Regions from separate parts of the Neptunomonas sp. CHC150 genome, predicted to be linked through region 3. Evidence: predicted binding sites of a transcription regulator. Region 3 holds the regulator's gene; each other region holds the start of a gene.

The links. Region 3 encodes FNR, which switches genes on or off when oxygen is low (the NO sensors DNR and NnrR bind a similar motif). Its sites were predicted from a motif close to TTGATNTANATCAA; they were not measured.
Positions count from the first base shown of each region.
Region 1: the regulator FNR is predicted to act here: its motif matches at 5,857-5,870, upstream of OW491_RS17585 (cytochrome ubiquinol oxidase subunit I).
Region 2: the regulator FNR is predicted to act here: its motif matches at 2,802-2,815, upstream of adhP (alcohol dehydrogenase AdhP).
Region 4: the regulator FNR is predicted to act here: its motif matches at 3,840-3,853, upstream of OW491_RS09485 (cytochrome-c peroxidase).

Region 1 covers NZ_JAPNXU010000017.1:4,772-12,456, forward strand. The annotation lists gene OW491_RS17565 (ATP-binding cassette domain-containing protein) at 1-1,163, opposite strand, end outside; gene cydD (thiol reductant ABC exporter subunit CydD) at 1,150-2,874, opposite strand; gene cydX (cytochrome bd-I oxidase subunit CydX) at 2,880-2,987, opposite strand; gene cydB (cytochrome d ubiquinol oxidase subunit II) at 3,034-4,170, opposite strand; gene OW491_RS17585 (cytochrome ubiquinol oxidase subunit I) at 4,172-5,752, opposite strand; gene OW491_RS17590 (SurA N-terminal domain-containing protein) at 5,939-7,685, opposite strand, start outside.
Region 2 covers NZ_JAPNXU010000008.1:135,387-143,071, forward strand. The annotation lists gene OW491_RS09905 (helix-turn-helix domain-containing protein) at 1-205, opposite strand, end outside; gene OW491_RS09910 (SDR family oxidoreductase) at 414-1,265, shown strand; gene OW491_RS09915 (HAD hydrolase-like protein) at 1,329-1,976, shown strand; gene OW491_RS09920 (PEP-CTERM sorting domain-containing protein) at 2,009-2,578, opposite strand; gene adhP (alcohol dehydrogenase AdhP) at 2,888-3,904, shown strand; gene OW491_RS09930 (hypothetical protein) at 3,952-4,278, opposite strand; gene OW491_RS09935 (N-acetylmuramoyl-L-alanine amidase) at 4,259-4,819, opposite strand; gene OW491_RS09940 (DNA methyltransferase) at 5,138-7,685, shown strand, end outside.
Region 3 covers NZ_JAPNXU010000006.1:239,552-247,236, forward strand. The annotation lists gene hrpB (ATP-dependent helicase HrpB) at 1-390, opposite strand, end outside; gene OW491_RS07150 (adenine phosphoribosyltransferase) at 472-1,014, opposite strand; gene OW491_RS07155 (DUF3047 domain-containing protein) at 1,168-2,367, opposite strand; gene OW491_RS07160 (response regulator transcription factor) at 2,470-3,159, opposite strand; gene OW491_RS07165 (hypothetical protein) at 3,144-4,349, opposite strand; gene fnr (fumarate/nitrate reduction transcriptional regulator Fnr) at 4,575-5,351, opposite strand; gene hemN (oxygen-independent coproporphyrinogen III oxidase) at 5,436-6,827, opposite strand; gene OW491_RS07180 (sulfite exporter TauE/SafE family protein) at 6,908-7,558, opposite strand; gene ccoS (cbb3-type cytochrome oxidase assembly protein CcoS) at 7,564-7,685, opposite strand, start outside.
Region 4 covers NZ_JAPNXU010000008.1:39,787-47,471, reverse strand. The annotation lists gene OW491_RS09500 (imelysin family protein) at 1-1,009, opposite strand, end outside; gene OW491_RS09495 (di-heme oxidoredictase family protein) at 1,010-2,464, opposite strand; gene OW491_RS09490 (imelysin family protein) at 2,465-3,733, opposite strand; gene OW491_RS09485 (cytochrome-c peroxidase) at 4,024-5,217, shown strand; gene OW491_RS09480 (6,7-dimethyl-8-ribityllumazine synthase) at 5,236-5,715, opposite strand; FMN riboswitch at 5,851-6,089, opposite strand; gene gntR (gluconate operon transcriptional repressor GntR) at 6,157-7,158, opposite strand; gene OW491_RS09470 (hypothetical protein) at 7,322-7,447, opposite strand; gene OW491_RS09465 (FtsX-like permease family protein) at 7,674-7,685, opposite strand, start outside.

The DNA of each region.
Region 1 (7,685 bases), on a different contig from region 3:
GCCATTGAAGATAATAATGTCGATTTGCCACAACCACTGTTTCCTATAATAGCTAGAGTGTCTCCCACTTTAAGCCGCATAGATACAATAGGGCTGCCCAAAAGCGAAGGAAGATGTACCCCTTTCCAATTTTTAAAAGAGAGCGAATCAATGTGAGAAATAGCTAGGTTGGATTTTGGTTTAACCTGCACTTCAATCTGTTTTAGCCGTTTCAAGCCAACTTTCGCTTGTGCGTGTGCTAAAAACAACTGAGCCAATGGAGTCATCAGCTCATTAAGTGCTAGGAGAGATAGCAGCAGACCAACAAACCACGCGGCATCTATGCCGTCAATCAATGTAAAGTGTTTATTTGAAGACTCATACTGAACGACTAATGTCACGAGCAAGGTTAGCAAAGCAATTGCAACAAGATTGATTAAGAACTTAGCGACGCTCAATAACATCTGTATCTGTTTATCATTTTTTCTCTGTCGATTATCCAACTGATGCAAGCGCGACGAATAAGAAGACCAATTCCCACGAATAGTTAACGTAATTAGAGAGGAAAATACGCTAATAAAACGACTTCGGCGATGTATACCTAATACTTGAGATGAGTAAACTCTCTTTAATCCCCAGCGCATCAAGAGACAAGGTATAACACAAAGGTGCAAAATAGCACCAACCAGCAAAGGCCACCCTAGTGAAGCATTAATATAAAAAGCCAAACAGATAACCAAACAATAGGCACCCAACGCATATAGCCAAGGGAAAAAAACCATCAACGGCCAGCGTATAATTTGGTCTACGTCTGCTACTATTCGTTGCAACAAATCGCCTTTACTTTCTTTTGAAACAAGAGCGGGATCTCTATCCGCGCGCTGATCCCAGACCCATAAACGCAACAACCTCAATAGATCAAGTAAATGACTATGAGCAAAAACTTGTTCGCCGTATTTTCCAGCAGTTCTTAATATAGCCATAAGGCGAATGATTGCCCCCGGCGTAAAGTAATTAAAAAATAGGAGACCACCGGCTAAGCCGGCAGCCGAAATAAACCAACCGGATACACCGAGAAGTGCTACGCCCGCTATACTTGATATTACCCCTAAGAGCCCGGACATAACCAACCCAGTTAAACTGGCCGTTAACAGATGCTTTAAAGACAGTTTATGCAACTTCATAAAGCCCTTCCTTAGTCAGTTTCCAATGTTTATCAACCCACTCAATGGGGTGCGTATCATGACTAACGACTAATAAGGTTTTCTGCTCTGACACGCGATTAATTGTTTCTAAAACCGCTTCAGCTGTCTCTTGATCAAGGCTTGCACAAGGCTCGTCTAAAAGCCAAACATCTGCGTTGGATAATAACGCTCGCGCAATAGACAGTCGTTGCATCTGCCCACCGGACAGCCCTGTCCCTAACTCTGAAAGCTTGGTATCTAAACCGTTAGGTAATTTTTTAATAAAAATATTGGCTTTGCTTTTTTCTAAAGCGTCATGAATGCTTGCACTATCTAAATTACTCAGGCCTAACGTAAGATTTTGACGAATGGTTCCATTAATCCATTCAGGAGACTGAGGTATCCAAGCTAGTCGTGAACGCCATTGAGATAAGTCGGCTTGTTTTATATCAATACCGTCAATTAGGCATTGCCCCCTATAGCTATCCTCAAAGCCTAAGAGAATATAAAGCAAACTGGATTTACCAACACCTGACTCCCCACTGAGCCAAATACGTTCGCCTTCGTGTATATGACCGGAGATTGAAACTAGCCGAGTCCGCTTATTCGCGTCTAAAGACAATGAATCAAAAAGCATCAGTGTTTGTGGAGTCTCACTATCTTTCAAGTGAACTTGTGTTGTAGAACTATCACTAGTAGAAGCCTCTAATATCTGCAAAATTCCTGATGCTGCTGCTTCTGCTTTTTGTTTGGCGTGATAGTCTTGCCCTAATTGGCGTAAAGGAAGGTAAAACTCAGGGGCCAACAACAACAAGAAAAAAGCATTAGTCAAGGTAACAGGCGAAGAACCCAGCTGCCAAGGTAACTTTTCAAGCAAACCTAGTCCTAAATACAAAGCAACCATTGCGATAGATAATGAAGCGAAAAGCTCTAAAGTAGCTGTCGATAAAAAAGCGAGACGCAGTACCCCCATAGAAGTACTTTGATAAGCTTTTGCACTTGATGAAAGCCTTTCCCTTGCATCCTTAACTCTTGAGAGACGTCTAAGCTCAGATAAACCTTGGTTCATATCCATAAATTGATTGGATAACATTGCCAGCACTGAAAACTGCTTTCGGTTAGCATTTGCAGCTTTATGCCCCACCAAAACCATAAAAAAAATCACTAAAGGTGCCGTCAATAAAAAAATGAAAAACGTAATAAGCGATATAGGCAACACCGTTAGCAGTATAATAAATGGGGCTACAGTCACCATAAATGTCTGCGGTTTATAACGCGAATAATAGTCATCTAAGGCATCGACCTGCTCATAAACTCGAGTCGATAAAGCGGCATCTTCATCAATAACCGATCGTTTAGGCCCTAAAAAAGTTAATTCGCTTAATAATTTTTTCCGCAAATTGAAACGAATGTTACGACTCGCTTCAGAGGCGATAAGATCTCTGATGAGATGTAAAACTGATCGTAAAAGCCACGCTAACAGGCCTAAAATCAACATAAAAAACGATAACGTATTAAATGAGACGAGACCGGCAAAGAGGTTAGATAAAGCCCACGCTTGAACAACTATCAAAAGCCCTGCCAACATGCCTAGCACATTCACATAGCGATATTTTATACGTTGAAAACCGACTAAATCTTTCAGGAATAACGTTTCATTAGTAAAAGAGCGCCCTTTATGGCGCTCTTTGTTTTTAGAGTCTTGATTCATTTAGCTCAGGCTTCCTCTTCACCCTCATACCCTTTAAATTCGAGCCAAACAGCATTGATAATGCCAAATGAACACGCTAGCAGCACACCCAGAATCCAAGCAAAGTACCACATATCTTATTCCTCCACCTTGAAGCCACGCTTCAAAGTTATTTACATATTAATACAATGAGTGCGTATTCTTTTCTATGTGAGCTTTACTAATACGCCCGAACATAACCCAGTAGCTCCATAAGGTGTAAATCAAAATAATTGGCACAAAAACACACGCGACAAAAAACATGATTTTAAGTGTCATTTCACTGGATGTTGCATCCCAGAGAGTCAAGCTCATTCCGGGCTGTGAAGAAGACGGCATTAAAAAAGGAAACATTGATCCCCCAGCGGTAACTATAATGCCCGCGATACCCAACGATGAACTCAAAAAAGCCAATGCGCCTTTACGCAGAGCACCAGCCAAACTAGCTACCAACATGCCAGCAACCCCCAACACAGGCGCAAGCAATAACACAGGATATTTTTCATAGTTATTCAGCCATGCTCCAGATTGAATCTCAACCGACTTCATTAATGGAGTTAAGACGTCATTACCATTCACCTGGCTCGTGATCACATACCCATCTATTCCAAAAGCTAACCACAAACCTGCAAGCACAAAGCACAAACATGCCAATAACCCAGTGATTAATGTTGCGCGTGCAACTTTTATTAGCAAGTGGCCATCAGTCTTAATCAGAAGCCAAGCCCCACCTTGAGTCATGATCATTAGTAAGCTAACAACACCGCATAGCACAGCAAAAGGATTCAATAGAGCGAAAAACGTGCCTGTATATGTCACCCGAAGGTAGCTATCAAACTCAAAAGGTACTCCTTGCAATAAATTACCAAATGCCACACCGAAGATAATTGGCGGCACAGCAGAGCCGAACGTAATCCCCCAGTCCCAACTATTACGCCATGAAGGGTTCGGTAATTTAGAACGGTAATCGAAGCCAATGGGTCTGAAAAAAAGCGCGACTAAGGTCAAAATCATTGCAAAGTAAAAACCCGAAAAAGAGGTCGCATAAACAATAGGCCATGCTGCAAAGAGCGCACCACCGGCGGTTATAAACCATACTTGATTTCCATCCCAATGCGGGGCAATGGAATTAATCATTACGCGACGTTCGATATCATCGTTGCCAACTATTCTCAGCAGGCTACCTACTCCCATATCGAAGCCATCGGTTACCGCAAAACCAATCAGCAAAACACCTATCAATGCCCACCATATTAGTTTTAATAATTCATAATCCATTTTACTGCTCCCCCTGAACGCGCATTTGAGCTATATCACCTTCTAAAGCATAGCGCCCTGTATGTAAGCTGGATGGTCCTTTTTTGGCGAATTTAATCATTAGATACATTTCTGCAAAAAGGAAAACAGTATATAGAGCAGTCATCAAGCCCATCGATAGCCAAATCTCGCCTGCTGACAGACTAGATACGGCGACATGTACCGGTAATATTTCTCCTATTGCCCATGGCTGCCTGCCATACTCAGCGACAATCCACCCGGTTTCACAAGCGATCCACGGAAGCGGTAGACTACATAAGATAATACGAAGAAATAAACGGTTGTTGCCGATGCGACGACGCGCATTTTGATAAAAAGCAGTAGCAAAAATGATCAGCATGATGAAACCTGCCGCGACCATAATACGAAAAGCAAAAAAGATAGGCGCTACACGAGGGATACTATAATCAACAGCTTGATCTATCTGTTCGGAGGTTACGTTGTTTATGTCATCCGTAAATGCAGTAACTAGTAACCCATAACCTAAATCGTCTTTTACCTTTTCGAAATTTTCTTTAACAAGTTCGTCTGTAGAACCCGAGCGCAACTTATCAAGCAATTGATTAGCATAAATGCCATTTATTATACGTTGACGGTTATGAGCCTTTAGATCCGCTATCCCTTCCACCTCCTCAGTAAAAGAGCGTGTTGCGATTAAACCTAAGACTCCTGGGATACGAATAGCATATTCCGTCTCCCCTATTTCCTGATTCGGAAAACCGATTAGTGTAAAAGCAGCAGGTGCTTCATGCGTATGCCATTCAGCTTCGACAGCAGCCAGCTTAACTTTTTGAACATCACCTAGCTCATAGCCAGACTCGTCACCTAAGATAATAACACTGATAATAGAAGCCAGACCAAAAGCCGAAGCGATAGCAAATGAACGCCGCGCAAAGGGTAAATCGCGATTTTTGAGTAAGTAATAACTGGAAATCGCTAATACAAAAACCGCACCTGTTACATACCCTGCTGACACAGTATGTACAAACTTAACTTGTGCTACAGGGTTAAATAGCAAAGCGCCGAAGTCGACCAACTCCATTCGCATCGTTTCATAATTAAACTCTGACCCAACAGGATTTTGCATCCATCCATTAGCTATCAAAATCCACAAAGCCGAAAAGTTAGAACCCAATGCAACACCCCAAGTCACTAATAAATGCTTAAGCTTGCTTAGGCGGTCCCAGCCAAAAAAGAACAAACCAACTAAAGTTGATTCGAGAAAAAAAGCCATTAAACCTTCAATGGCTAGTGGAGCTCCAAAAATATCTCCCACATAATGGGAATAATAAGACCAGTTTGTTCCAAATTGAAATTCCATGGTTAAACCGGTTGTCACGCCTAAAGCAAAGTTGATTCCAAACAACTTTCCCCAAAACTTAACCATGTCTTTATAGACTTGTTTTCCGGTAATAACATAAACCGACTCCATGATGGCGAGAATGAATGACATTCCCAACGTCAGGGGTACAAAAAGGAAATGGTACATTGCAGTTAAAGCGAACTGCAATCTAGACAGCTCTACTACAGCTTCGTTAATGATCATCATTTTGACCTACTTCTGCATATTTAAATTAGGCGCTTAACACAGTAAGAAGCACCTACCACTAAACTAGTGCAGATTAAAATAGGCCCACTTTTAAATCATTAACTTACATCAACAAATGCTAATATACATAGACAAAAAAAAGCCTAGCTAACAAGCTAGGCTTTTTCATATGTGTCTGTTCTATTTACGCTCAATTTCAGCGCTATCAGTAACTGATTTAGCAACCATTTTATACGCTTCCTGACCTTTCATTGAGGCTAAATATTGCCCCATTGCGTTCAACGTATCTTCATTTTCTGCCGCTTCTGATTGAGTCACAGCAGTTAATTGAATGACCGCCACACTTCCGTCAGCTAATACAGCTTTAGAGGCTGTAGGAGCACCATCAGGATGCGGCATGGCAAATAGTTTACCAACCACTTCCGCGGGAGCTGAAGAAGCTGAACGGCTAAGCGACTCAAGCGCATTTACCTGAGCATCATCAGCAGCCATGGATAATGATGTACCGCTATTTAACGCGGCTAATTTACTATCAGCTTTTTCATTCAACGCTTTTGAAGCATTATCATAGGCTATTTGATCTCGTAACTGATCAGAGACTTCTTCTAACGATAGCTCTCGAGGCTCAAAATGGTCTTTGACGCGTAAAACCATAGTACGGTCTTGATCAATCTCTATCGGCGTACTATTGAGCCCTTCATTTAATTGCTCATCAGCAAATGCCGCTTCAATTACTTGAGCGTTACTCGTAAACACATCCGCCCCACCAGAACGATCAAAAGGCGCACTCACTTCAATAGGTAAGCCCATTACTTCCGAAGGCTCAGCAAGGTCTCCTGCTGAATACGTGGTATCCGCTAATTGCTCTAAACCTTCTACGTATTCAGACTCAACTTTACGAGTCACGATATCATCTTCAAGAGAACGCTTTAATTCTTCAAATGAAGGCATTGTAGACTCGGTTTCGCTGATCAGTTTGATGATATGGTAGCCAAACTCTGTACGCACTGGCTCAGAAACATCGCCAGGTTTTAACGCAAGCATCGCATTGTCAAAGGGCTCAGATAGCATACCCGTTGTTACATTACCGAGATCACCACCGGATTGAGCCGAGCCAATGTCGTCCGATTCAGCTTTAGCTAGCTCATCAAACGCAGCACCCTGATCCAATTGCGACTTAATTGATTCAGCTTTAGCTAGCGCTGCTTCATCATCTTGGTCAGGAGAAATTTCAACCAAAATATGCGCTACATGACGCTCATTTTGCGGTGCAAAGGACGCTTGACGCTGTTGGTATTCAGACTGTAACTCTTCATCAGTAACAGTTATCGCATCACGCATCGCCTGCTTATCAAGCACAATGTACTCTATAACGACCTGCTCTGGCGTTGTTAACGAACTACGCTCTTGATCATAGCGAGCCTTAATTTCATCGTCGGTGACTGCTACTTTAGCGGCTTCGATATCTAACGGCATAGTAAAGTAGTTACCTGAACGCGTTTGCGTTTCAAGGTCAACTACCTGTTTTAGCTGCGCTGGCACAACAAACGATGAAAGCTGATAAGCATTAGCCTCTTGAGCTAAGATTCGCTCTTTGCGCATCAAGTCACGATACATAAGTGGCGTTAAACCAGCGTTACGAAGTACCGCCTGAAATTGATCCGAATTAAACTTCCCGTCAATTTGGAAGTCAGGCGTTTCTATGATCATTTGATCAAGCATACGATCAGAAACATACAAACCTTTATCTTGCGCCGAGATCAATAAAGCTTTTTGTTCAATTAAGCTTTCTAAAACCATACCGCTGATCACATTCTCATCAAGCAATGCAGGGTTTGCATTCTCGCCCATTTGAGAAAGCAACTGACGACGCTGTATTTGCGTTGCCTGATACAGTTCTTGCTCAGTGATCTCTTCACCATTTACG
Region 2 (7,685 bases), on a different contig from region 3:
GCTTCACAAAACCGTCGCACTCAAGCCCTTGCAAGGTCTGTGCTAGCATTTTCTCGCTAACCCCAGCTACCTTACGACGCAGATCACTAAAGCGGTAAGTCCCTCCGGCTAATGCGACCAAGACTAAAACTCCCCAACGACTCGTTACATGCTTCAATACCTGTCTGGAAGGGCATTGCTCTGCAAATAAATCACCGCGCTCCATTCTCACCGACAAAGGTATACCTATTTCACCCTGCACATAAGCAACGTCGGGCGGCGTCTTAGGGTTGTCATGATGACTGATCATATCTTTTTTCATACTTACCTTTTTGTACGTACTTACTAAAAGTTAGCTAGGAGTTTAGCATAGATTACATCAAGCGACTTCTTGATTACTTATTCAATCATTTTCGATTCAAAAGGAGCACACTATGATTGCTGTAACCGGAGCGACAGGCCAGCTAGGCCGTTTGGTCATTCATGAACTGCTTAAAACACAACCTGCAAATAGCATTATCGCCGCCGTACGTAGCCCTGAAAAAGCCGAAGACCTTGCGGATCTCGGTGTCGTTGTCCGCCAAGCAGACTATGATCAACCAGCAACGTTAGCCACAGCCTTTAACGGAGCCAAAAAGCTCTTACTCATTTCATCCAGTGAGATCGGAAAACGAGCGTCTCAGCATTCCGCGGTTATTGATGCAGCCAACGCTTCAGGCGTCACCCTCATCGCATACACCAGCCTTTTGCATGCAGATACCTCCCCGCTGGCATTAGCTCAGGAGCATGTCATAACCGAACAAAAGTTAGCCGAATCTGGCGTGCCTTTTGTTCTATTACGCAATGGCTGGTACACCGAAAACTACTTGGCCAGCATACCTTCCGCTCTTGAGCATGGCGCATTCATTGGTGCTGCAGGCAATGGAAAAATAGCCTCAGCACCTCGTGCAGACTATGCCGCCGCCGCTGCCGCCGTCATGGCATCGCCGCAAGATCAAGCAGGCAACGTTTATGAACTGGCAGGCGATACCGCTTATACGCTTGCCGAATTAGCACATTACCTAAGCGAGACCACGGGCAACACGATCCAATACCAAAACTTACCCGAAGCAGAATTTGCCAAAGTATTGGTTGGCGCGGGCTTGCCTGAAGGCTTCGCAAATATATTGGCAGACTCAGATGCAGGCGCTGCCAAGGGAGCTCTATTTGATAGTAGCCATCAATTAAGTCAGCTGATTGGAAGAAATACCACGCCACTCACACTATCGATGAATGCTGCTCTTTAGCCTTCATTAATCACCGCTAAGGAGGTACGGTACCTAATCAGATTCTCATTAAAGGTATTCGGTATGAAAAAGATCGCTATATTCGACTTCGATGGTGTCATCGTCGACAGCTTGATGATCAAACTGGATGCCTTTATCCACTGTTTTGGAATACCACTAACTAAAGAACAGCAAGCACAAGCCAAACACATTCATCTGTCTACCGGTGGTATTCCTCGGGCCGTTAAAATTCAAATGATGCTTGATACATTTCAATTGGAATCTATAACAGGAAGTATGGATGATTTCTTAGCTCGCTTTCAGATTACGCTAGACGACCGGATGCGATCTCTTACAATAGACGACGCTACTCGCTCAATGCTTTATACATTACAAAAAGAAGGTATAGCAATATTCATCAACAGCGCAGCGCCGGTTAATGAAATTAAAGAGACACTAGAGAATAATCAACTATTGGATTGCTTTGTCGCCGTGTATGGCGGGGATGAACGAAAACCAGAGAACTTCGATAAAATAGCGGCCATCACTGGCCAACATGTGAACCGTGTATTTGTGGGTGATGCCGACTATGACGAACAAGCCGCACACGAACGACACATACCGTTTATTCGCTATGTTGGATACGATGATTTATTCACAACACCGGCCCAGTGCCTTACTGCCAACACCATGCCTGAACTGACTGATATGATTTTAACAACGTTACAATAATACGCCTGCACTCCTCAGCGCAGGCGTATTCACTAAGCGTTCGCTTTCTTACGACGGCTGTAACCGATAGCCGCCAAACCTAAGCCTAGTAATGCGAGTGAAAGTGGTTCAGGCACCTCTTGCTGAGTCGCTGTATTTGGTGCAAGCACACTGGGTGTTCCTGTTAACGTATACGAGACGAAATCTAAGCCTCCTTTAGCATAGGCGTTAACATTCGGCCCATTAGACCACGATAGATTAAGTGTTTGATCACTAGCAAAGCTGGTCCACTGCACATCGCTAATCGACAGGCTACCCATTAGCAGATAATCATAGTGCGGGTAGATAGTGGTGGAAAATATACCCGGTGAAGAGGCGTTCCAAGACAACAGCTGAGTACCATCAATATAAAAGTTAAAGTACTCACTGCTCAAATCGTAGTCGCCCTTGAGCATAAGCCCGAGTGTCACATCAGCGAAGGTGACATTAGTCGGCAAAGTAATTGTCTGCGAGTACGTTTGTGCCGTGTTTACAATGGGGGTTAAATCGGCTGTGATGATGGCCGATTGAGCCGCCCCCGCTATCATCGAAAAACCAACTGCAGCGTAAGCTAATAGTTTCATGACTAATTCCTTAAAATAACTACTGTCTCTAAAAGCAAACATTACGCCACATATTCCAATCCATTGTTTTACTTTAGTTTTTATAAAAAAGTCTCCAATAAGAAACATTAAATGTAAAAATTACTGACACTTTTAACAGACACATAAAGACAAACCAGAGCTTACACCAAGCATGCGGCAAAAAATCTAATTACTTTAAACAAACGCTAAACGCGCTTGAATGATGATCTAGATCTAAACACGGCGTCCTAATATCGGTTCTAATATTCTTTAACGATTTCTATTTACACGAAGTAAAGGAGAGTACCCATGAAAGCAGCCGTTGTTAATGAGTTTAAAGGGCCTTTAGAAATCAAAGAGATGCCTCTTCCGACAGTTAAAGCGCATGATGTACTCGTCAAAATCCATGCGTGCGGTGTGTGCCATACTGACCTTCACGCTTGCCATGGTGATTGGCCAGTCAAACCTAAAATGCCACTTATTCCAGGACATGAAGGTGTAGGAGAAGTTGTAGAAGTAGGTAGTGAAATTTCCCATTTAAAAGTAGGGGATCGAGTTGGTGTACCTTGGCTATACAGTGCCTGTGGCCAGTGTGATTATTGCTTAGAAGGCAAAGAAACCCTCTGTTTAGACCAGCAAAACGCAGGTTATTCAGTAGATGGCGGTTATGCTGAATACTGCTTAGCTGATGGTAACTACACCGTCAAAATTCCGGACGGGCTCAGTTATGTCGAAGCGGCACCTTTGTTCTGCGCCGGCGTCACCACCTACAAAGCGCTCAAAGTGTCTGACGTAAAACCGGGTCAATGGATGGCTATTGTCGGTGTGGGCGGCTTAGGGCACTTAGCCATCCAATACGCCGTAGCTATGGGGATGAATGTGATTGCCGTAGACACTGGCGATTCTAAAATGGCTTTGGCAAAAGAACTTGGGGCGAAATACAGCATCGACTTTATGAAAGAAAGCCCTTCCCAAAAGATAGCTGAACTAACCAACGGCGGCGTACACGGCGTTGTTTGCACAGCCGTATCAAAACCCGCCTTTTCCGAAGCCTACAAATCAATCCGTCGCGGTGGCGCTTGCGTACTGGTGGGTTTACCGCCCGAAGAAATGCCAATCCCCATTTTTGATACCGTACTCAACGGTGTCCGCATCATCGGCTCCATTGTAGGCACACGCAAGGACTTAAAAGAATGTCTACAATTTGCCGCTGAAGGCAAAGTCAAAGCGACTATAGAAACGAAGAAACTAGAAGACATCAACGAGATCTTTGCAGATATGGAGAAAGGGGAGATCACCGGCCGTATCGTGATGGAAATGAGCTAATATCTCCAAAAGATGCATCAAAGGCGCTTTCGCGCCTTTTTTAGACTTCAATTTTTCCTTTTCTTCTTACCGACGTACAGCAACCATAAAAATGCACTAAACAATACTAGCGCATAAGCTAGGTAATCGACGGTAAACCCATATAAACTCTTACCAATAAAGCCATTTTCATCAGAAATAACGATGACGTAGTTAGACACATCTAAATAATCGTGAAGTAGCGTTTCATTATTCAATGATGGGCTTTCTCTTAAAGCAAGTATGCTCGTGGGGTCATCAGGAAACTTTAATACTACAGAAAAAAGTTTGAATACAAATACAGCGATGGCAATCAAGCTGCTTACTATCGTTGCTTTAAGGTTTAGAGAGGGCATGTTTATTTCTCATTTTTTCAAGAACGTCCATAATTAAATTCCCTGGGCATGTATAACCCCCATTAGGTAAGAACTCTTTATGCCCGCCTAGGTACTTTAACGTGGGGAAATTAACTTTTAACGTTTTTATAAGAGAATTGGCGGCGGCAATATGCGACTCTTGCAAGGTATCATCGAAATCCCACCATTGCTCGTTATAGTCCCCCAACAAGAGAATCCCGACTTTACCGGTGTTCTTTCTTGAAACATGAGAGCCTTTATAATAGATTTTTCTACCCTCATATATCTTACCGTCGGGGTGTATAAGGTAGTGGTAACCTACATCATCCCAACCATGCTCTGTCATGTGTATTTTTTCGATCTCAGTAGGATCTTTTTCTCCAGAGTTCCCCGAGTGATGAATGACTATACTGTCGTGATCCCAGTCAACAACTAAATTTTTAGTCCTAGGGGAGTTAGCCCCCCACTTATCTCTGACGATAATGTTATGCTTTTGATTAATTAAAGTCCTAACTAACTTTTGCTTATTCGTCACTTCCATTGACTGTATGCTCCCGTTTAAGTTGTCAAAATGCTAAATGAATCAGTGAAGCGATGTCAACGCATACCGGAATGAGAGTACAGGGCAAAGCCATTTTATAATGGTACCCAATAATTCACTCAAGACTGCGTATTTGATCTAGTCTGCTCAAAGAAATTGTATCTAACCACACTAACTAGCCTAAAATTAAAACAACACAGATGCGAACTCTTGCTTAGAGCACTATTTTTCTCATAATGCCATCTAGCCCGCTTATACTGTGCACAGCATAGTAACCCATGTATGAATAGATAGACGTACGCAGCAAAGGAAAACATCTTGAACGCCGTTGAAATAGAAGAAGCCATATCGCTGTTAGCTGAGCAAGATTTTGACGCGGAGAATTTTCCCTACGCATTTTTAGAAGCGTTCGGAAATAAACCTGCCACCATTAAACGCCTGAAAAGCGGTAATACGAATTCCTCAGATATCGACGGCGGTGTTTTACAGCGGAATAACATCCATATAGCTACGTGTAGTGAGGGATCGGTATCTGAAACGCTCACTCGCTTGAAAGAAAGTCCTGCAACGGCCAAAGGCAAAGCAAAGTTTGTGGTTGCCACAGACGGGATCGACTTTGAGGCTGAAGATTTAACCTCTGATGATCCGCCAGTCGTTTGTCGCTTTAACGAATTTCCTGACCACTTTGGCTTTTTCTTGCCTTTGGCTGGCATTACGACTGTTAAGCAAATCCGCGAAAGTTCATTTGATATCAAGGCAACAGGGCGTCTTAACAGGCTTTATATCGAGCTGCTTAAAGATAATCCTGAATGGGGCACAGAAGAACGCCGCCATGATATGAACCACTTTATGGCGCGCTTGATTTTCTGCTTCTTCGCGGAAGATACCGATATTTTCAATGGCGAGGGCTTGTTTACCAAGACCATTGAACAGATGAGTGAGCGGGACTCTTCAAATACGCACGACATTATGAGTGAAGTATTCCGAGCAATGGATACGGCTATTGAAGATAGAGCTAGCGCTAACCTTCCGCGATGGGCTGATACCTTCCCTTACGTGAATGGTGGCCTCTTCTCGGGTAATACAGATGTTCCGCGTTTCAGTAAGATTGCGCGATCTTACCTCATTCATATCGGCAATTTGGACTGGACGAAAATCAATCCTGATATTTTTGGTTCGATGATCCAAGCGGTAACAGATGAGGAAGAGCGTGGCGCACTTGGCCTTCATTACACCTCCGTGCCAAATATTCTAAAAGTTCTGAACCCGCTATTTCTTGATGATCTTCGAGCGAAACTTGAAGAGGCTGGTGATAGCCCTCAGAAGTTACTCAATCTTCGCAAGCGCATGGCGAAAATCCGCGTTTTTGATCCAGCGTGTGGTTCAGGGAATTTTCTCGTTATCTCCTATAAGGAAATGCGAGCAATTGAAGCAGAGATCAATCAACGAAGAGGTGAAAGCGGTAGGAAATCAGATATTCCCCTAACGAATTATAGGGGTATTGAACTTAGGGATTTTCCTGCTGAAATTGCTCGTTTGGCATTGATTATTGCTGAATACCAGTGTGACGTTCTTTATCGTGGACAGAAAGAAGCATTAGCGGAATTACTGCCTTTGGATGCAATGAATTGGATAATTTGTGGCAATTCGCTTCGATTGGATTGGTTGAGTATATGCCCTCCCACTGGACTAGGCGTAAAGGTTCGGTCTGACGATCTTTTTGGTACTCCGCTAGATCAGTTTGAAATTGATTTTGAGAATGAAGGCGGAGAAACCTACATATGTGGAAACCCACCATATATAGGCACTAAGAAACAGAAGGCTGAACAAAAATCTGATTTAGAGTCTGTCTTTAAAGGACACATCAAGTCATGGAAATCTTTAGATTATGTGACTGGATGGTTTGTTAAAGCTGCTGAGTACGGTTTGCATACTGCAACTTCGACTGCTTTTGTAAGTACTAATTCGGTGTGTCAGGGGCAACAAGTTCCATTATTGTGGCCTTTAATCTTAGACATGAAGCACGAAATATCTTTTGCGCACACAAGTTTTAAGTGGGCAAATCTGGCAAGTCAAAACGCGGGGGTAACTGTAGCAATAATAGGTATAGCTAGACCAGAGGCTATTAAATCAAAAAAAATATACAGCGAAGTAGATGGTGAAACAGTTGTTGCTCATGTGAATAATATTAACCCGTACTTGGTTAATTCAAGAAACATATTCATTTCATCTAGGTCGTCCCAGCTTTCAGAGTTGAACGAGATGTTGTCCGGCGACAAAATGACGGATGGGGGGAATTTAGTTTTATCTGCCGGAGAAAAACAAAGTCTACTCGCAGACAGTCCCGAGGCAACTGAAATCGTTGGTCGTCTAGTTGGAGGGCAAGAGCTAATCAAAGGGGTCATGAGATATGCATTAATAATTCCCGACGATAAGCTTGAAAAAGCAGCGAGCGTTCCATTTATCAAAAAAAGGCTAGAAGCGGTTCGAGATATGAGAGCTTCTAGCTCAAAGAAATCCACGCAAGTGCTTGCGAATACTCCCCATAAGTTCGATGAAACTCGCTTTAAGAAAGTAAAGAAGCTAGTTGTCGCCCAACTCTCATCAGAGAGTCGAGATTATTATCCATGTGATATTTTTAGTGAGAGCGATGTGGCGATGGCACCTTCGCTAGTTATCTATAAACCAGATGCATGGACGTTATCTTTACTGGTTTCAAAAATGCATTTGGCTTGGGTTGCTGCAATTTGTGGAAAGCTAGAAACACGATATCGTTATTCGAATGTTCTTGGATGGAATACGTTTCCCGCTCCAAAGTTAACAGAAAAGAACAAAGAAGATTTGACCAAATGTGCAGAAGATATCC
Region 3 (7,685 bases):
ACTCCGTTCGTGGAACTCATCAAAGATGACCAAACCCACGCCTTCCAGCGCCGGATCGGTTTGAAGCATGCGATTAAGTATGCCTTCCGTGACAACCTCTATTTTTGTATGCCGGCTGACTTTTGTGTCTAACTTAATCCGATACCCAACCGTGTGGCCGACGGGTTCGTTAAGCAATGAAGCCATGCGCTCCGCTGCGGAGCGGGCCGCCAGACGTCGAGGTTCTAACATGATGATTTTTTGCTCGCCAAGCCATGGTTCGTTCAACAAGGCTATGGGTACTTGAGTCGTCTTACCTGCGCCGGGAGCGGCTTGTAGAATCGCCGTATGGGATTGATTTAGCGCGGAAATCAGTTCGGGAAGTACGTCGAAAATTGGCAGCGTGTTCATCAATTAACCTTGATTACACAAAAAGGTAGGGAGAAAGCACAGTGGCTGGTGCTGCCGCTGTGCTGAAGTGGCTTAGGGAGACTATAAACCTTCGTAAGCTAACATGGTGTAAACAGGGAAACCGGCATCTTGTATACGCATCGAGCCGTTTAGGTCAGGCAGGTCGATGAGTGCAGCGCATTCAACGACTTCAGCGCCCAATTTTTTGATTAAGGTGCAAGCGGCTAGGATAGTCCCGCCTGTTGCGATTAAATCATCAAAGACTAAAACACGATCACCGGCTGCTACCGCGTCTTTTTGCATTTCTACAGCAGACGTTCCGTATTCTAGTTTGTATTCTTCGTGGATGGTTTCGCCGGGTAGCTTGCCTTTTTTGCGCACTAACACCAACGGTTTCTGCATTTGATAAGCCATGATTGATGCGATTAAGAACCCGCGTGCATCGATGCAGGCAATGTGTGAGACATCAGCGTCCATGTAACGTTGGATAAAGGCGTCCGCCACCATGCGTAGTGCTTTTGGCTCTTTGAAAATAGGGGTGATATCACGAAACATCACACCGGGCTCTGGCCAATCTGGCAAGGTACGGATAACCGATTTGACGTAAAACTCGTCGTAAGACATGGATGCTTAGCTCCTGGGCTTGCTTAAAACAGAAAAGCGCTTGTGTACCACACAAGACATAAAAAGAGATTATATCGTTGAAAGGCAAGGGCGGCAAAAGTAGCCGCCCTTAATTACGTGGTTTTGAAACGAAACTGTATGCAGTAGCGTTCGCTAGAGAATGGTTTGCTGTTGTCCGGTTGGGCCTATTCGGATGGCTTGGTAGGCGCATTCTCCATACTGTCGCATGAACAAGGAGTTGGCTATTAACCACACACGCACGACGCGTGTGGCGGGTCCATTAATGATCGTTTTGTAGTCGTCATATAAATTACGTTGCTCTGATACCCATTGGCCTAACTGGGTTGTTCCGCTTCGTTGAACAACATGGGTTTCTACTTGATCCCATCCCGGTATGGGGCAGCGGAACACTTTTCCTACGGGTAAACTGGAACTCCACATATAGGTGATGTCTTGCCCGTCATCAAACTCGACCGCCATGGATAGGTAATCGTGAGCAAGGAGTGTATCTTCAGGCTGTGTGGAGGGGAGCTGATGAACAATCCAATCCCAATCTAGCTGCAAGTTGCTCACTAAGGGCTGATCTGCAAGAGGGTACTGCAAAATGCCTACATTCTTGTGTGTCTCGCAGTCTATGTGTCCTTTGGCGTTTTCGGTGTAGATGCTTCCATCGCCAAACATGAAAATATTGCTCCAGCCTTCAGGCATTAAACTTAACAGACGTTGGCGCTGAAGTTCGGCTTTTAGCATGCCTTGCACATCCCCCGCACTCGACAGCTGAGTCAGGCCTTTTTTGGGGTCGCCTTCCCAGATGATGGCGATGCCTTCCACGTGGCCTTCGCTGGCTTGATACTGCTCAATAGGTACCCATAAATCACCTTGTGGTGATGCGAATTCGCCAACCGAGCGGGCTATTTCTAAAGAACCGTTACGGTCAGCATAAAAAGTCCCTGTGTTTTGCATGGCGTTGTAAATAACACTGCTACCCGTCTTGTTTGTGGTACGTGCGAAAAATACAAAACCAGGTTCAAGCCAGCGACTTTGTTCTTTAAAAAACCACCAGTGTCCAGTAAGCAAAAACGTGACTGCTTGGCCTTGCTCTAGTTTCCCTAAACTTTTTTTCCAGGGTAAATCGGTTGGTGCTAGTTGGAAGCGTTCTATCCGTTTGATCGGTGCATTGGATAGGGTTTGGAGTTGGGTTACGGATTCTTGAAGGGACTGGCCGCTGACTGGCGAAGGTGGTGGTTCCGGTGCGTTAGCGAATGCGCTAGCGCAAGGGGCGAGCAAAGGAGCGGCGGCTAGGGTTTTAATGGCATTGCGTCGGCTGTGGTTGCAGCGATGAGTTTCTGACATGGCTATTATCCTTATCATTATGTCGTTGATGGCGGCAGTACTGACCGTTTCTCCACGATAATAAAAGGAGCGAGGCGCTGAAGTGTCAGGCTTATGTAAGATTTAGCAATTTAGGCTGTAACCCAGCCCGCGGACGGTAACAATGTATCGATGCTCGTGTGATGTGTCGCGTAACTTATGCCGTAATCCGACCATATACTGATCTAACGCGCGGCTGTTAGGCAGGTAGTGCTGGCCCCATACAAAGTCATACAGTTCGTCTCGCGTGACTACTCGGTTTGTGCTTCGTTGCAGGCGCTCTATTATACGGGCTTCTTTAAGTGTTAACGTTTGAGTGGAGCCGTCAATAAACGTCACTGTATGCGTATTTAGGTCGATTATTGTATCGCCTAGCTTTAGTTGGTTTGAAGGCGGGGTAGGGATAAGGTACGGAATTCGGCGGCGTATTGCGGCTAAACGAGCAAGCAGCTCCTCAGGGTTGAAGGGTTTGGTTACATAATCATCGGCACCGCACTGTAGTCCTCTAATTTTATCAGAATCGCTGTTTTTGCCGGATAAGATCAAAACGGATAGGGCAGGATGTTGGGCTTTGATTGTTTGGCAAAGTTTATCTCCTGACATTTTGGGGAGTTGGCGGTCTATTATGCAAATATCTGGTTGATTAGTGGATAACCAAGTGACGGCTGATTCAGCGCAAGAAAAATCATAACAGCGGTACAGCGAGGCTTGCAGTAAATTACATAAACCCTGGCGCAAGGCGGGGTCATCCTCAACTATTAAAACGCGATACATGAAGTGTCCTGTTGGCGTTTTTTAAGGTTGGTCTGTTTGGGTAGTGTGAGTGTTACAGATACAAAGCACTCATCGCAATCAATTAATAAGTGCCAACCAAATGCTTTGCATAAGGATTTACAAGAGGCGAGCCCTGTACCATCGATAATTGTTATCGGCGTTTGTACATGCGGCGAGCATCGCTCATTTTTTAACAAAAGAGACAGGCTGTCATCGTCCTGATTGCAGTGATAGATGAATAGCCCTTTGTTTGAGTGTTGAACCACATTATCCAATAAATTAGAAAGAATACGGTTGAGTGCTTGAGTTGCACTGTGCGCATCATCGCGTCTGTATGACGTGGCGCTGATGGAGTCGACGGTGATCTCCATAGTACGACGTTGCTGCAAGAGCGTCGGTAAATACGTGTGTATGTGCTCATTTATGATGTCGATTGGAGTAAAAAGGTCGCCGGGTGTGCGGGTGGTGCTGTAATTGATGGGTGGGTTAGCTTTAGGGTGCCTTAGTGATGGTCGTCTCATAAGGTGGTTGAGTTGATAGAGAAGATGCTTAGCTTTGTTCGTTTCTTGTTGTAACGTGTCCAGATAAGGTTGAGGCGAAGTGAAACCGATCTGTTGACCCAATAGATAGGTGTATAGGTGAACATTTGATAAAGGCGATGCAAGGTCATGTATTGTCTGGATTAGTTTGTCGTAGTAATTCAGAACAAGACGTATAAAGCCGATGCACGAGAATAAGATCGCCAACCACAGTGTCGGCATAAATAAGGCTGTTGTGGTGTATGTAGACCAAGTGCAGACGGTGTAACCATTCTCCCAACAATGATATTGACTACTGTTGATTATCAAAGGGTGAGAAGTCTGTGACTTCAACAATTGTTCGAAATACGGGAGAGCCATTTTTAAGCGGCTCAATTCAGCCAGTGTGTTATCTAAACCCTCACCCGGATAAATAAGGTCATTATCCTTCCAGAGCGTGATTAATGATAAGTCGGGTTCCTGATATAACAACCGCCTAAGAGACTGTTCTATGGGGTAATCATCTGATAATACTTGATCGATTGTCGCTTGAAATAATTGCGTACGCTGCATGTTATTAATAACCAGCGCATAGCTACAAAGTGCGGCTAGCAGGGCTAAACTAAACCACAGGCGATATTGGCTAAGGCATTGTAGACTGATTAATTTCATGGTTATCCCTTGTGAGCTAAGAGCGCGCACGTACGGTTAACGGTATGGCGGCGTTAACTCTGTTTCTGTAACCATGATTAGTTGAATAAGGCCGGTTGTCTGTCCTTCAAAAGGAGAGTTTTTGAGCGCAATTAGTGCTGTTTTTATTTGAAAGGGCAATGCCGTTTGAGTCCGGCATTGCAGTATATGAGGTCAGCCCTAAAGAAAGAGCAATGATAGAATGCTTTATATAGATAACTCTTGCGTATCGGTTGGCTCTGAAGTGCCAGGGCATTCGCCGGATATTTCATAGAGCTTGTCGATACTTAACAGCTCAATTTCTTTGCCATCAACAGCCAGAATTTCGCTTTTCTGGAAACGTGTAAAGATACGGCTCACGGTTTCGACGGCTAAGCCTAAATAATTCCCTATTTCATTGCGTGACATGGAAAGACGGAATTTGTGCTCGGAGTAGCCTCGGGCTTTGAAGCGTTGCGATAGTTTTAATATGAACGTAGCAATACGAGCTTCAGCGTTCTTTTTAGAAAGCAAAAGCATCATTTGCTGGTCGTCCTTAATCTCTTTACTCATGGTGCGCATAACTTGGCGACGTAATTCCGGCAGTTGGCCACAAAGGTCATCTAAATTATCAAACGGAATTTCGCAGACGGCAGTTGTTTCAAGCATTTTAACCGAGATCGGATAAATGCCATCGTCATACCCGCTTAGACCGACAAGTTCACCAGGAAAGTAAAAACCGGTAATTTGCTCTTCGCCTTGGTCCGTAATTGTGTAGGTTTTGACGCTACCGGCGCGAATGGCGTATACGGATTTAAAAGCATCGCCTTGGTGAAAAAGGTGATCGCCTTTCTTTAGCGGACGGCTTTTTTCGATAATATCATCGAGACGGTCCATTTCGGTCATGTTGAGTGATACAGGCAAGCACAAAGAGCTCAAACTGCATGTTTTGCAGTGTGACTGATGAATACTATGAACTTTCCCTTCTTTACCGCAATCTGTCATGACAATTTCCTGTCGTAATTAGCCAATACTGCCTCGTTTACAAAGCAGATTATGGACTATTTAGGAAAGCGGGTGAAGGCTATATTAGATAATTCTTGAATAACCGAGAGTGGTATGCTCCTTTGGTATAAAGGCATCGAAGGCCATGCATATGCGCCTGATCAATAATCGACCAGCAGGCGAAACAATAATTTTGTCTTTTTTAACCGATAACAGCTTGTCTTCTTTAAACTGATTGATTTCAGGTAACACATCATTGAAATAGTCAAAGAAGTCGATGTCGTATTTTGTCTCTATCGCGGTAGTATCCAGTGAAAAATGACAAATAAGTTGGGTGATAACATCACGACGTATATGGTCGTCTTTAGTCAGCTGTATGCCACGCCTAATGGCACGGCCTCGATCCTCAATGGCTGCACTCCACGCCGTAATATCGTGCTCGTTTTGATAATACACGTCTCCTACTTGGCTAATAGCCGATACGCCCATGGCGATTAAATCGCAATCGGCATGTGTGGTGTAGCCTTGGAAGTTACGGTGTAATTTGCCTGTTTGTTGAGCGATAGCTAGTTCGTCTGTCGGCTTTGCGAAATGATCCATGCCAATATAGACGTAACCGGCATTGAGCAGTTTTTGAATCGTTGACTGTAAAATAGCCAATTTTTCATTGGCGCTGGGCAAGTCGGCTACATTGATATGTCGCTGAGGGCGAAACCGATCAGGCATGTGGGCATAGTTAAATACCGATAAGCGATCGGGGCTCATGTCGATAACTGTATCGAGTGTTTTATTGAACGTTTCGAGTGTTTGGTGCGGTAATCCATAAATTAAATCCATGTTAATGGATTTAAACCCCAATGAGCGAGCCTCATCGAGAATGCGCTGTGTATCTTCAGTTGACTGCACGCGGTTAACGGCTATTTGTACCCGAGGATCAACATCTTGGATGCCTAAACTAATCCGGTTAAAACCTGTAGCGCGCAATGTTTTTAGTGTGTTTGAAGAAGCTTCACGCGGATCTATCTCGATTGAATAATCGCCTTTATCGTCATTGCGCAGAGCAAAGTGATGACGTAAATGTGTCATCAGTTCTTGCATTTGCTCGTCACTGATAAAAGTAGGCGTGCCGCCGCCCCAATGCAATTGGTTTACAATACGCTGGTTACCGTACCAAGCAGCGGCTTGTTCTATTTCTTTGTAGAGAGTGTCTAAGTAAGGCTGGGCTTTATCGCGGTTGCGCGTAATCACTTTATTGCAGGCGCAGTAGTAGCAAACATGCGCGCAAAAAGGGATATGTATGTATAAAGAAAGCGGTGCATGAGCATCACTGGTTTTCAATCCGGTGCGAATTAAATCAATTTCGTTATGCTCAGTATCAAACTGTAAAGCCGTTGGGTATGAGGTGTATCGAGGGCCTGCTAGGTCATAGCGCTTGATTAAATCTGTATTCCAAGCAAGTTGAGTCGGTTGAGCCACAAATAGATCCTCTGTACATCATCATAGTATTGACGCCATGTTAGAGGATACGGATGTGTGTTGTTTTGACAGGGGTCAAGCTAGTGCGTTAATCCCGTCCATGGAATGGTGTAAATGCCAAAGGCGATAATCACGATACCAGCTACAGTATGAATCCATTGGCGCTGGAGTAATTGTTTGATCTCATTAGCTAATAACCCAGTTGCAAGCATGGCAGGTAGGGTACCCAAGCCAAAGGTAAACATGAGTACAGCACTTTCTAACGGATGTTGTGCAGAGGCACTCCAAATAAGCGTGCTATAAATAAGACCGCATGGCAGCCAACCCCAAAAGAAGCCAAGCAGTAGAGCTTGGCTAAGAGTCTGAACGGGCAGTAGTTTGCTGGCGGCGGGGCGGATGATAGACCATAACCCTTGCCCCAATTTTTCGATTCGGGTTAGCCCTTTCCACCATTGCCCGATATAAAGCCCCATGGCGATTAACAAGAGACCTGCACCCGTGCGCAGTATAAGTCCGGTCACGGGATCTTTGATCATGAATCCAAGACTGCCCACCAAAAAACCAGCCAAAGCGTAACTGAATATTCGCCCAACGTTGTATGCAACCAAGTAGTAGCGACGAGACTGCGTCATGGCAATAGAGGCTGCAATACCACCGCACATACCCAGGCAATGAGCACTGCCAAGCAAACCTAATATAATAGCCGTGGTGAGTGTGAGGCTGGTGGGCACGTTATTTACTTCTTATCTTGTTTTGCTTCGTCGGGTATGAGGTCGTCATCGTCGTCATATAAAATGCTGTGCGCGGGTGAATCAAGATCATCGTATTGGCCGGTATTTACACTCCAAAAAAAAGCCC
Region 4 (7,685 bases), on a different contig from region 3:
TAGTGTCCGCTGCCGCTAACATTTGTTCGCGTTGCTTCGGCGTGACGGTATTTGCAGGTTCGGTAATAGGCGCAAGTTGCGCTTGAGCTTTTTCAAAGAGTGCGTCGATCTCTGTCGCTAGGTCTGATTGACCATTATCCGCTAGCACGGCTTCTACGTTAAGAGGGCCCGTATCGCTGTATAGCTCATGCAATGTGGCTATATTTGTACGTACATTCGCAATCGAAATACCGCTGCGCCAAGACTCACTTTTTTTCCATCGTGTCTCTTCTGGTGTATCACCTAAAGGTGCCAGCAGCTTGCTATCACGAATGGCTTCTAGCGGTTCAACTAATGATTTCATAAATGCGGTGGCGGCATCTTTATGAGATTCATAGTTCTCCTCTTCCCCGACAACGGCCATCGATTCGGCCTCGGCTTCCCACTCATCATGGACAGAAGCGACGTTCCAGTTGATATGTTCTGCAATGCCTACGGCTAACTCACAATGAGGAGAGTTGGGAGTTAGGTCTGTTGTAGCAGAGGGGGCGAATAATAGGCGCTCAAGTGCAGGAAACCCTTTGATGCTGACGCTGGCCGCATGAAAAAACTCGGTATCATAGGCTGGCTCGGGCATTGTAAGTGCTTGGCGGAGCTGGCGAGCGCCTGTGTTCTTTTTATCGGGCCAATACTCAAGACTAAAGTTACGCATGAGCAGTGTAATAGGGCCAAATTGAATGTGCTGTATCCCCTGCCAAGCATCCATAGCGTTGCGGTAGGCGTCTTGTGCGGCGGTTAACCGGTTAGCTTTTTGGGCCGCGGGAGTGTCTACTGAGCAGAGGTCTTGGGTGGCTTCGGACAGTTTAAGGCTGTTCGTCCCTAGCTGTTCATAGCGCGGCATAACGTGACTATGAATAATGCTCTGGTTCAGTTCGGCCCATGTAGAAGGCTCTGGTGCTGCTAAAACTAAACTAGAATAACCAGTGGCCGAAGCTAATGCGGCCGCTAATAAGGTAGTCGAAAACTTCATTTATAATGACTCCAGAAATTGGATCAGATCCTTTCGCTCATTTGCCGTGAGCTGGCTATAGTGTTGTCGAGCAGCGTCGGCTTCCCCGCCATGCCATAAGATGGCCTCCTGTAGGCTCCTCGCACGGCCGTCATGTAAGAATTGAGTATGACCGCTCACCATCTGAGTTAACCCAATACCCCACAAAGCGGGAGTGCGCCATTCACGCCCGTTGGCTTGGTATTCGGGGCGATGATCAGCAAGGCCCTCTCCCATGTCATGCAGTAGTAAGTCGGTGTACGGCCAAATCGTTTGGTCGGCCAGGCTTGCTACCGTGTCGGATCGTGTTTGGTAACTTGGTATATGGCATTGGCTGCAACCAATGCGCGAAAATAGCTGCTCGCCTCGTTTGACGGAACCAGAATGGCGATTACGCTTATCGGGTACGGCAAGATGCTGGGTGTAAAATGTGAGCATCTTTACCATGTCGTCAGATGCTTCGACACCATCTAGGTGCTGACTGTTCCCGTCGGGTAACGATTGGCACAAAGATTGTGCCTCAGTGCAATCGGCAAAACCAGCAGGGAACAGTGTGTTGGATATACCGATATCATTGCGCAACGCCATGCTATTTTGTTGTTCAATAGTGGGATGGCCGGCTTTCCAGCCAAAACGGCCTATGGCGGTCTGTTGCGTTTTGTAATCCCAGACTCGATTGGCGTGGCCCGAAATGCCATCTTGGTTAAGGTCCTCGGGATCTTCGTGGGCTAGCAAATCGGCTTCAGAAATTGCTTCGAGCAAACCGAGGCCTACCATCGCTGGTGCTACGCGCATGGACATCATAGTATCGGGGTGGAACGACCCATAGCTTAAGTCGGTGATCGTGATTCTAGGTTTTCGTAAGATAACTTGTTCGCCATCAGCAAGCGTAACGGTGTGCTCGTCATACTCCAGTGCTATGCGCCCTTCAGCGGGTAGCCCTTGAATAGACATGTCTTGTAATTGATTGCCATAAGCTGGTTCCGGAATGACTCCCAGTTTACCTTGGGCGAGTAATGTTTCTTGCTGCTCGTTCTGTGGAGCAATGCTCAGATGTATAACCGTCGATGTTGCGGGCTTAAGTTGACCTACATCGGGTGGGTGGCCTCTCCCGTCCCTAACGTGGCAGCGCATGCAAGACCGAGCATTAAACAGAGGCCCCAAGCCATCGCTAGCGGTAGTCGAAGACGGTGATGATACCCAGAGTTTCTTGAATAAACTGTGCCCTAAGTTGAAGGGCATGCGCTCTTCAAAAGACAAGTTACTGGCAGGCTGCGCGAAAGCGTTAGGCGACGCGGGCTTATGCAGTGTTGCAGCGTCCGCCGTTGGTGCGTTTCCCTGGATCGACAGCAATGGTAACGAGGTAGCGATCTCGGCGGTTAAGCATGAGATCGCTACTGTTCCCACAATGAACAGGGTGTGGTGCAGTACCGACATTTATCCCTGAATTGAGCTAGGGTTGTCTAAGCTGTCGGATCCTTCCAATTCGATATTGTCCAAGCCGAGAGTGCTAATCGCTTTCTCGATTGACTTGGTTTGTGTTGTTAGGGCATCCACTACTTTTTGAACAACCGCATTGCCTTCAGTGTTACCGCTTCCAATCAGTACATCAAAGGTATTGCCCTTTTCTGCCTCATCAACCATCGCTTGCATGGCGGCTTCTGTTGAATTGAGCTCGCTAACCAACTGGGTATCCACTTCGGGAGCTTGAGCTTTAACCAGATCAGATAAACTAGGGCCGCTTACTACGCTGCCGTCAACACGGGTATAAGTACCCATGTAAACATTTTTTATGCTTTTAGCATCATAATAGTGGGAGTTGTGCGTGTTATCAGAGAAGCAATCGTGCTCTTCTTCTGGATCATGCAGCATCAGACCTAGTTTAATGCGTTCACCCGCGAGCTCACCATAAGATAGCGAACCCATACCTGTGAGCATAGTCGCTAGACCGCCCTTTTCGCCTTTCTCGGCTAACTGTTTACGAGCGTCACCGCCCTCTTTCCAGTTTTCAGTCATCTCTTCTAGATCAGAAATCAAGAGATCAGTCGCTGCTTCCAAGTAAGCACGACGACGATCACAATGACCGCCGGTGCAATTGTCTAGGCTGAAGTCAGTAGCTGGACGATTACCGGCGCCAGGTTCTGTACCGTTAAGGTCTTGGCCCCACAGTAAAAACTCAATAGCGTGGTAGCCCGTTGCTACGTTAGACTCAACTTCATCGGCTTCTTGTAGAGTATCGGACAGCAAAACAGGCGTGATATCGGTTACATCAACGGTTTCGTTACCAATAGTAATTGATGTGTTAGCTATCACGTTGGCAGCATAAACGGGGTTCTCATCAGATTCAGAACCGTAACTGTTCGCGTCAACGTAATCGATCAGGCCTTCATCTAATGGCCATGCATTGACCTTGCCTTCCCAGTCATCAACAATAGCGTTACCAAAACGATACGCTTCCGTTTGTTGGTAAGGAACACGTGCGGCTAACCATGCTTTACGTGCTGCCTCCAATGTTGCTTGTGTTGGCTCAGCTAATAGTGCATCAATTTTAGCTTTTAATGTGTTGGCCGTGCTTAATGAGTCAGAATAGGTCGCTTCAGCAATATCGCCGTAAGTTTTTAAAACTTCTGTTGCTGTCGCTGCAAGAGCAACGGGTGTGGCAGCACTAATGGCGATGGCAAGTGCCAGCCGGGAAACCGTTTTCATAAAACACTCCTTTAAAGCGATGGAAAATACGTTGAACACGTTATCTAAGTAATATAAATGATAACACTTCTTATTACAATTATGGCTTGTGTTGAAACTTAGCGTATTGATCGGGATCATTTCTTATATAATTTGTTTATTTTACTATGCCTGCTCGGTGTGTTTTTTCGGCGTATCCTTTGCCGCACGGTATTAAAGGCATAACAACCCATGTAGTTAGCCGATTGTTTTATGGGAGTATTTGGCGAGGCCGATACCCATTAGGTATTAAGCAATCGTAGAGAGGTATCATGAAAAGCGTCATCAAGTCTTGGTTAGCCATCGTAACGTGTATGAGTGTTTGTATTGGCGGTCTGGTGTGGGCGGAGCAAGACGCGACACCGTCGCCTGAGTTAAAAGCTCAGTTGGGCCAGCAGTTATTTTTTGATCCTAATTTATCTTTCAATCGCACTATGTCGTGTGCTACCTGCCATGCCCCAGCGGATGGTTTTGTTGACCACCGTAGCCCTGACGTTGGTATGGCGGCTTCTCTAGGTGACGACGCAAAATCGTTTGGCGATCGTAATGCGCCGAGTGTTGGTTATGCGGCATTCGCACCTAAGTTCCACCGGCGCAAAGATGGTATATATGCGGGCGGGCAATTCTGGGACGGCCGCGCGTCAACGTTAGCTGAGCAAGCTGGTGGCCCCCCGTTAAACCCAATTGAAATGGGAATGCCAGATAAAACCAGTGTCGTTGAGCGTTTGCTAGAAAACAATCATTACCAAAGTGCTTTTAAAGGTATTTATGGGGATGCTGTTTTTCAGGATCACGATACAGCATATGACGCTATGACGGATGCGATAGCCGAGTTTGAAAAGGGTGATTTTTTCTCGCCATTTGATTCGAAATATGACCGTTATTTACGTGGCGAGTACACAATGACGTCACAAGAGGAGTTGGGCCGTACGCTTTTCTTCTCCCAACAATTCACTAACTGCAACTTATGCCACCAGCTGCGGACAACCCCCAACAGGGCCGATGAGACATTCACAAATTATCAATATCACAATATCGGAGTGCCAGAGAACAGCCACTTGCGTCATAAAAACGGAGTGAAAGCCATTGATGAAGGCTTGCTAAATAATCCAGCGGTCGAACAAGATGTGGCAGCCCGCGGTAAGTATAAGACACCTTCCTTGCGCAATGTTGCGGTAACTGCTCCTTACATGCACAACGGAACGTTTAAAGATTTACGTACAGTCATTCTTTTTTATAACAAGTACAACAGCCGTAGTAAAAAACGCCAGATCAACCCCGAAACCGGAAAACCATGGCGAGCACCAGAGGTGAATGAAAACCTTTCGCTAACAGAGCTTGAAACAGGCCCCGCATTAGATGATAAACGTATTGATGCACTGGTGGCGTTTTTAGAAACGCTTACGGATAAGCGGTATGAGGCGCTGTTAGAAAAGCAGAAAAGTAAGAAAAAGGGCGCTCAATAGCGCCCTGAGTTAACACTGTTATATGGACGCTTTTAAACGAATAGCACCATCGGCAGCATTGGCCAGTTCTTGACCTTTCTGCACAAAGTGACGGCTAAAGTATTGCTTGTGCTCGTCATGCTCGTGGAAGTTATGCGGCGTGAGTACAGCGGTGAGCACGGGTACTTCGGTTTCTAGTTGCACTTGCATTAAGCCGTTGCATACCGTCTGGGCAACAAAGTCATGGCGATAAATACCCCCATCCACTACCAGTGCGCTGCAAGCAATGGCTGCGTAGCGACCTGTTTTGGCGAGTAGCTTGGCTTGTAGTGGTATCTCATAAGCGCCCGGTACGGCAATTAAGTCAAATTTATCCACATCATAGCCGCGCTCAGCCATTTCATTGCGGAAGCCTTCCCAGCAATTAAGGACGATGTCGGTATGCCATGAGGCATGTATAAAAGCGATGCGCTGATCGCGAATGTTAAGTGTATTAGAATTCGTTGAGCTCTGATTCATGGGTTTATCCTACTAAAAATCACTGAATCAGGGCGAACGGACAGGCAAGCCACGGGCGCTACGACGGCGTATGCCGGACGTAACAGCCCATAGGTCTCCCACCATCGCGTAATACGCCATGGAGGACAATGTCTGACACGCTCTCTATCATCCGGACTATAACCGTCGGCTCTGGAGTCTCACCAGATCTGCTGACCCTTTTTAACTCACTATATGGCTAACAGCATGATATGTACTGCCTACTCCGAGAGTAGATCACATCATATAGCGCATATGACAACTGAGCTAAAAAGGCGCTCGCGGGCTTAGCGTTTCAAGCAAGCTTGATCGGCTTTACCGCCGGTGGGGAATTTCACCCCGCCCCGAGAACGAAATCGGTGTAATACCGATTACAGAAATATATGACTTTATGGCGTGTGTGTAAAGACCGACGTCAAATGACTACAGACTTTCGCCGGGTTCGAGGGTGAAGGGCAGCGAAATGACCCTATCGACAATAGGTTGACCCGATAGCCGAGCTAACAGCTGCTCAGCGGCCATTTGCCCCATACGCTCGCGTGGTGTCACGACGGTAGCGAGTTTTGGAACAATGGCTGAGGAAATATCATGGCCATGAAAGCCCGCAATGCCGATTTGATTGGGAACGGATATGCCGCGGCGCTGACAGGCAAAGAGGGCGCCAATCGCTAGGTCATCATTTGTACAAAAGATACCATCCATATCCGGCTGGGTTGCTAGCGCTTGATCCAGTAACTTGGCGCCGCGTGTAAACGAGGAGGCTTCCTCGGTTTGCAGGCTAAATGGAGCTAGTCCGTGCTTGCGCATTGCTTGTTCATAGCCGCGGATTTTAAAGCGAGTGCGGGCGTCCATTCGAGCGGCAAAGTAGATGATCTTAGTACGGCCTCGCTCAATCATTAGCTCGGTCATAGCAAAAGCGGCGGCCTCGTTGTCAAAACCGATCGCTTGTTCAATGGCTGGTGATACAGAGTCCATGACCTCAATCACAGGAATTCCGGCTGTTTTGATCATTTTGCGAACGCGCTCAGTATGAAAACTGTCCGATAGAATAAGCCCGTCCACGTTGTAGGATAATAGGGCTGCTATGCGTGATTCTTCAGCATCCAAGCTATAACTATAATGCGCTAACATCGTTTGGTAACCCGCCGGATCTGTGACAGATTCTATTCCGCGAATAACCTCTGAGAAAACCTGGTTGGTGAGCGACGGCACCAAGACTCCAATGGCGTAGCTTTTGGACTTTGAAAGGATGTCAGGGCCGCGATTAGGTATGTAGCCTAAATTGTCCAAGGCCGCTTTAATTTTATCGTGCAGCTGCTCCGAGACAAGCTCGGGGTTTTTAAGAAAGCGGCTGATGGTCATTTTAGTGACCCCCACCTGTTCGGCTACATCCTGTAATGTTGGTCTTCTTTTTTTAGTGGTCATGCTTGTGCCTGAGATCCAATGTTACCTGTAACATTAGCACAGCTAGGAGAGGGCTAAAATAAAAAAATGGGTGGTCTAAAAGGGCGGGTAGTGTGAAGGCAGCCGCTATTCAGGTACATTCAAATGGAGAGCGAATGGCTGCGTAGCGGCTTATTAGAAATGCTTACCACTGAACTACTTTAGTAAATGCTATGCTCACAGGCATAGTTATCCACAAGAGTGCAGCAATGTTGATGATGATCCAGCCGTAGCCAGATGAATCACGAAAGTTTTCGTCGTCATGTGCCATTGAATGTCACCTATCTCTTTATTGCTTTTATAATACTAGTACCGCTAAACCAGCCGCCTAGTGTGGTTTGGGCTGCATATTAACAGCCAATGCCGGATTTTTATAGCAAGCTGGCGGAGATGGCCGAGGAATGCCATCAAACCGCGACCAAAGGATTAGGCTAGTCATCCCGTCGCCTAATCCTTGCCTAAAGCCTTAGAGTAGCAGGCATAACTATCTAGCCATGCTAATCATGGCT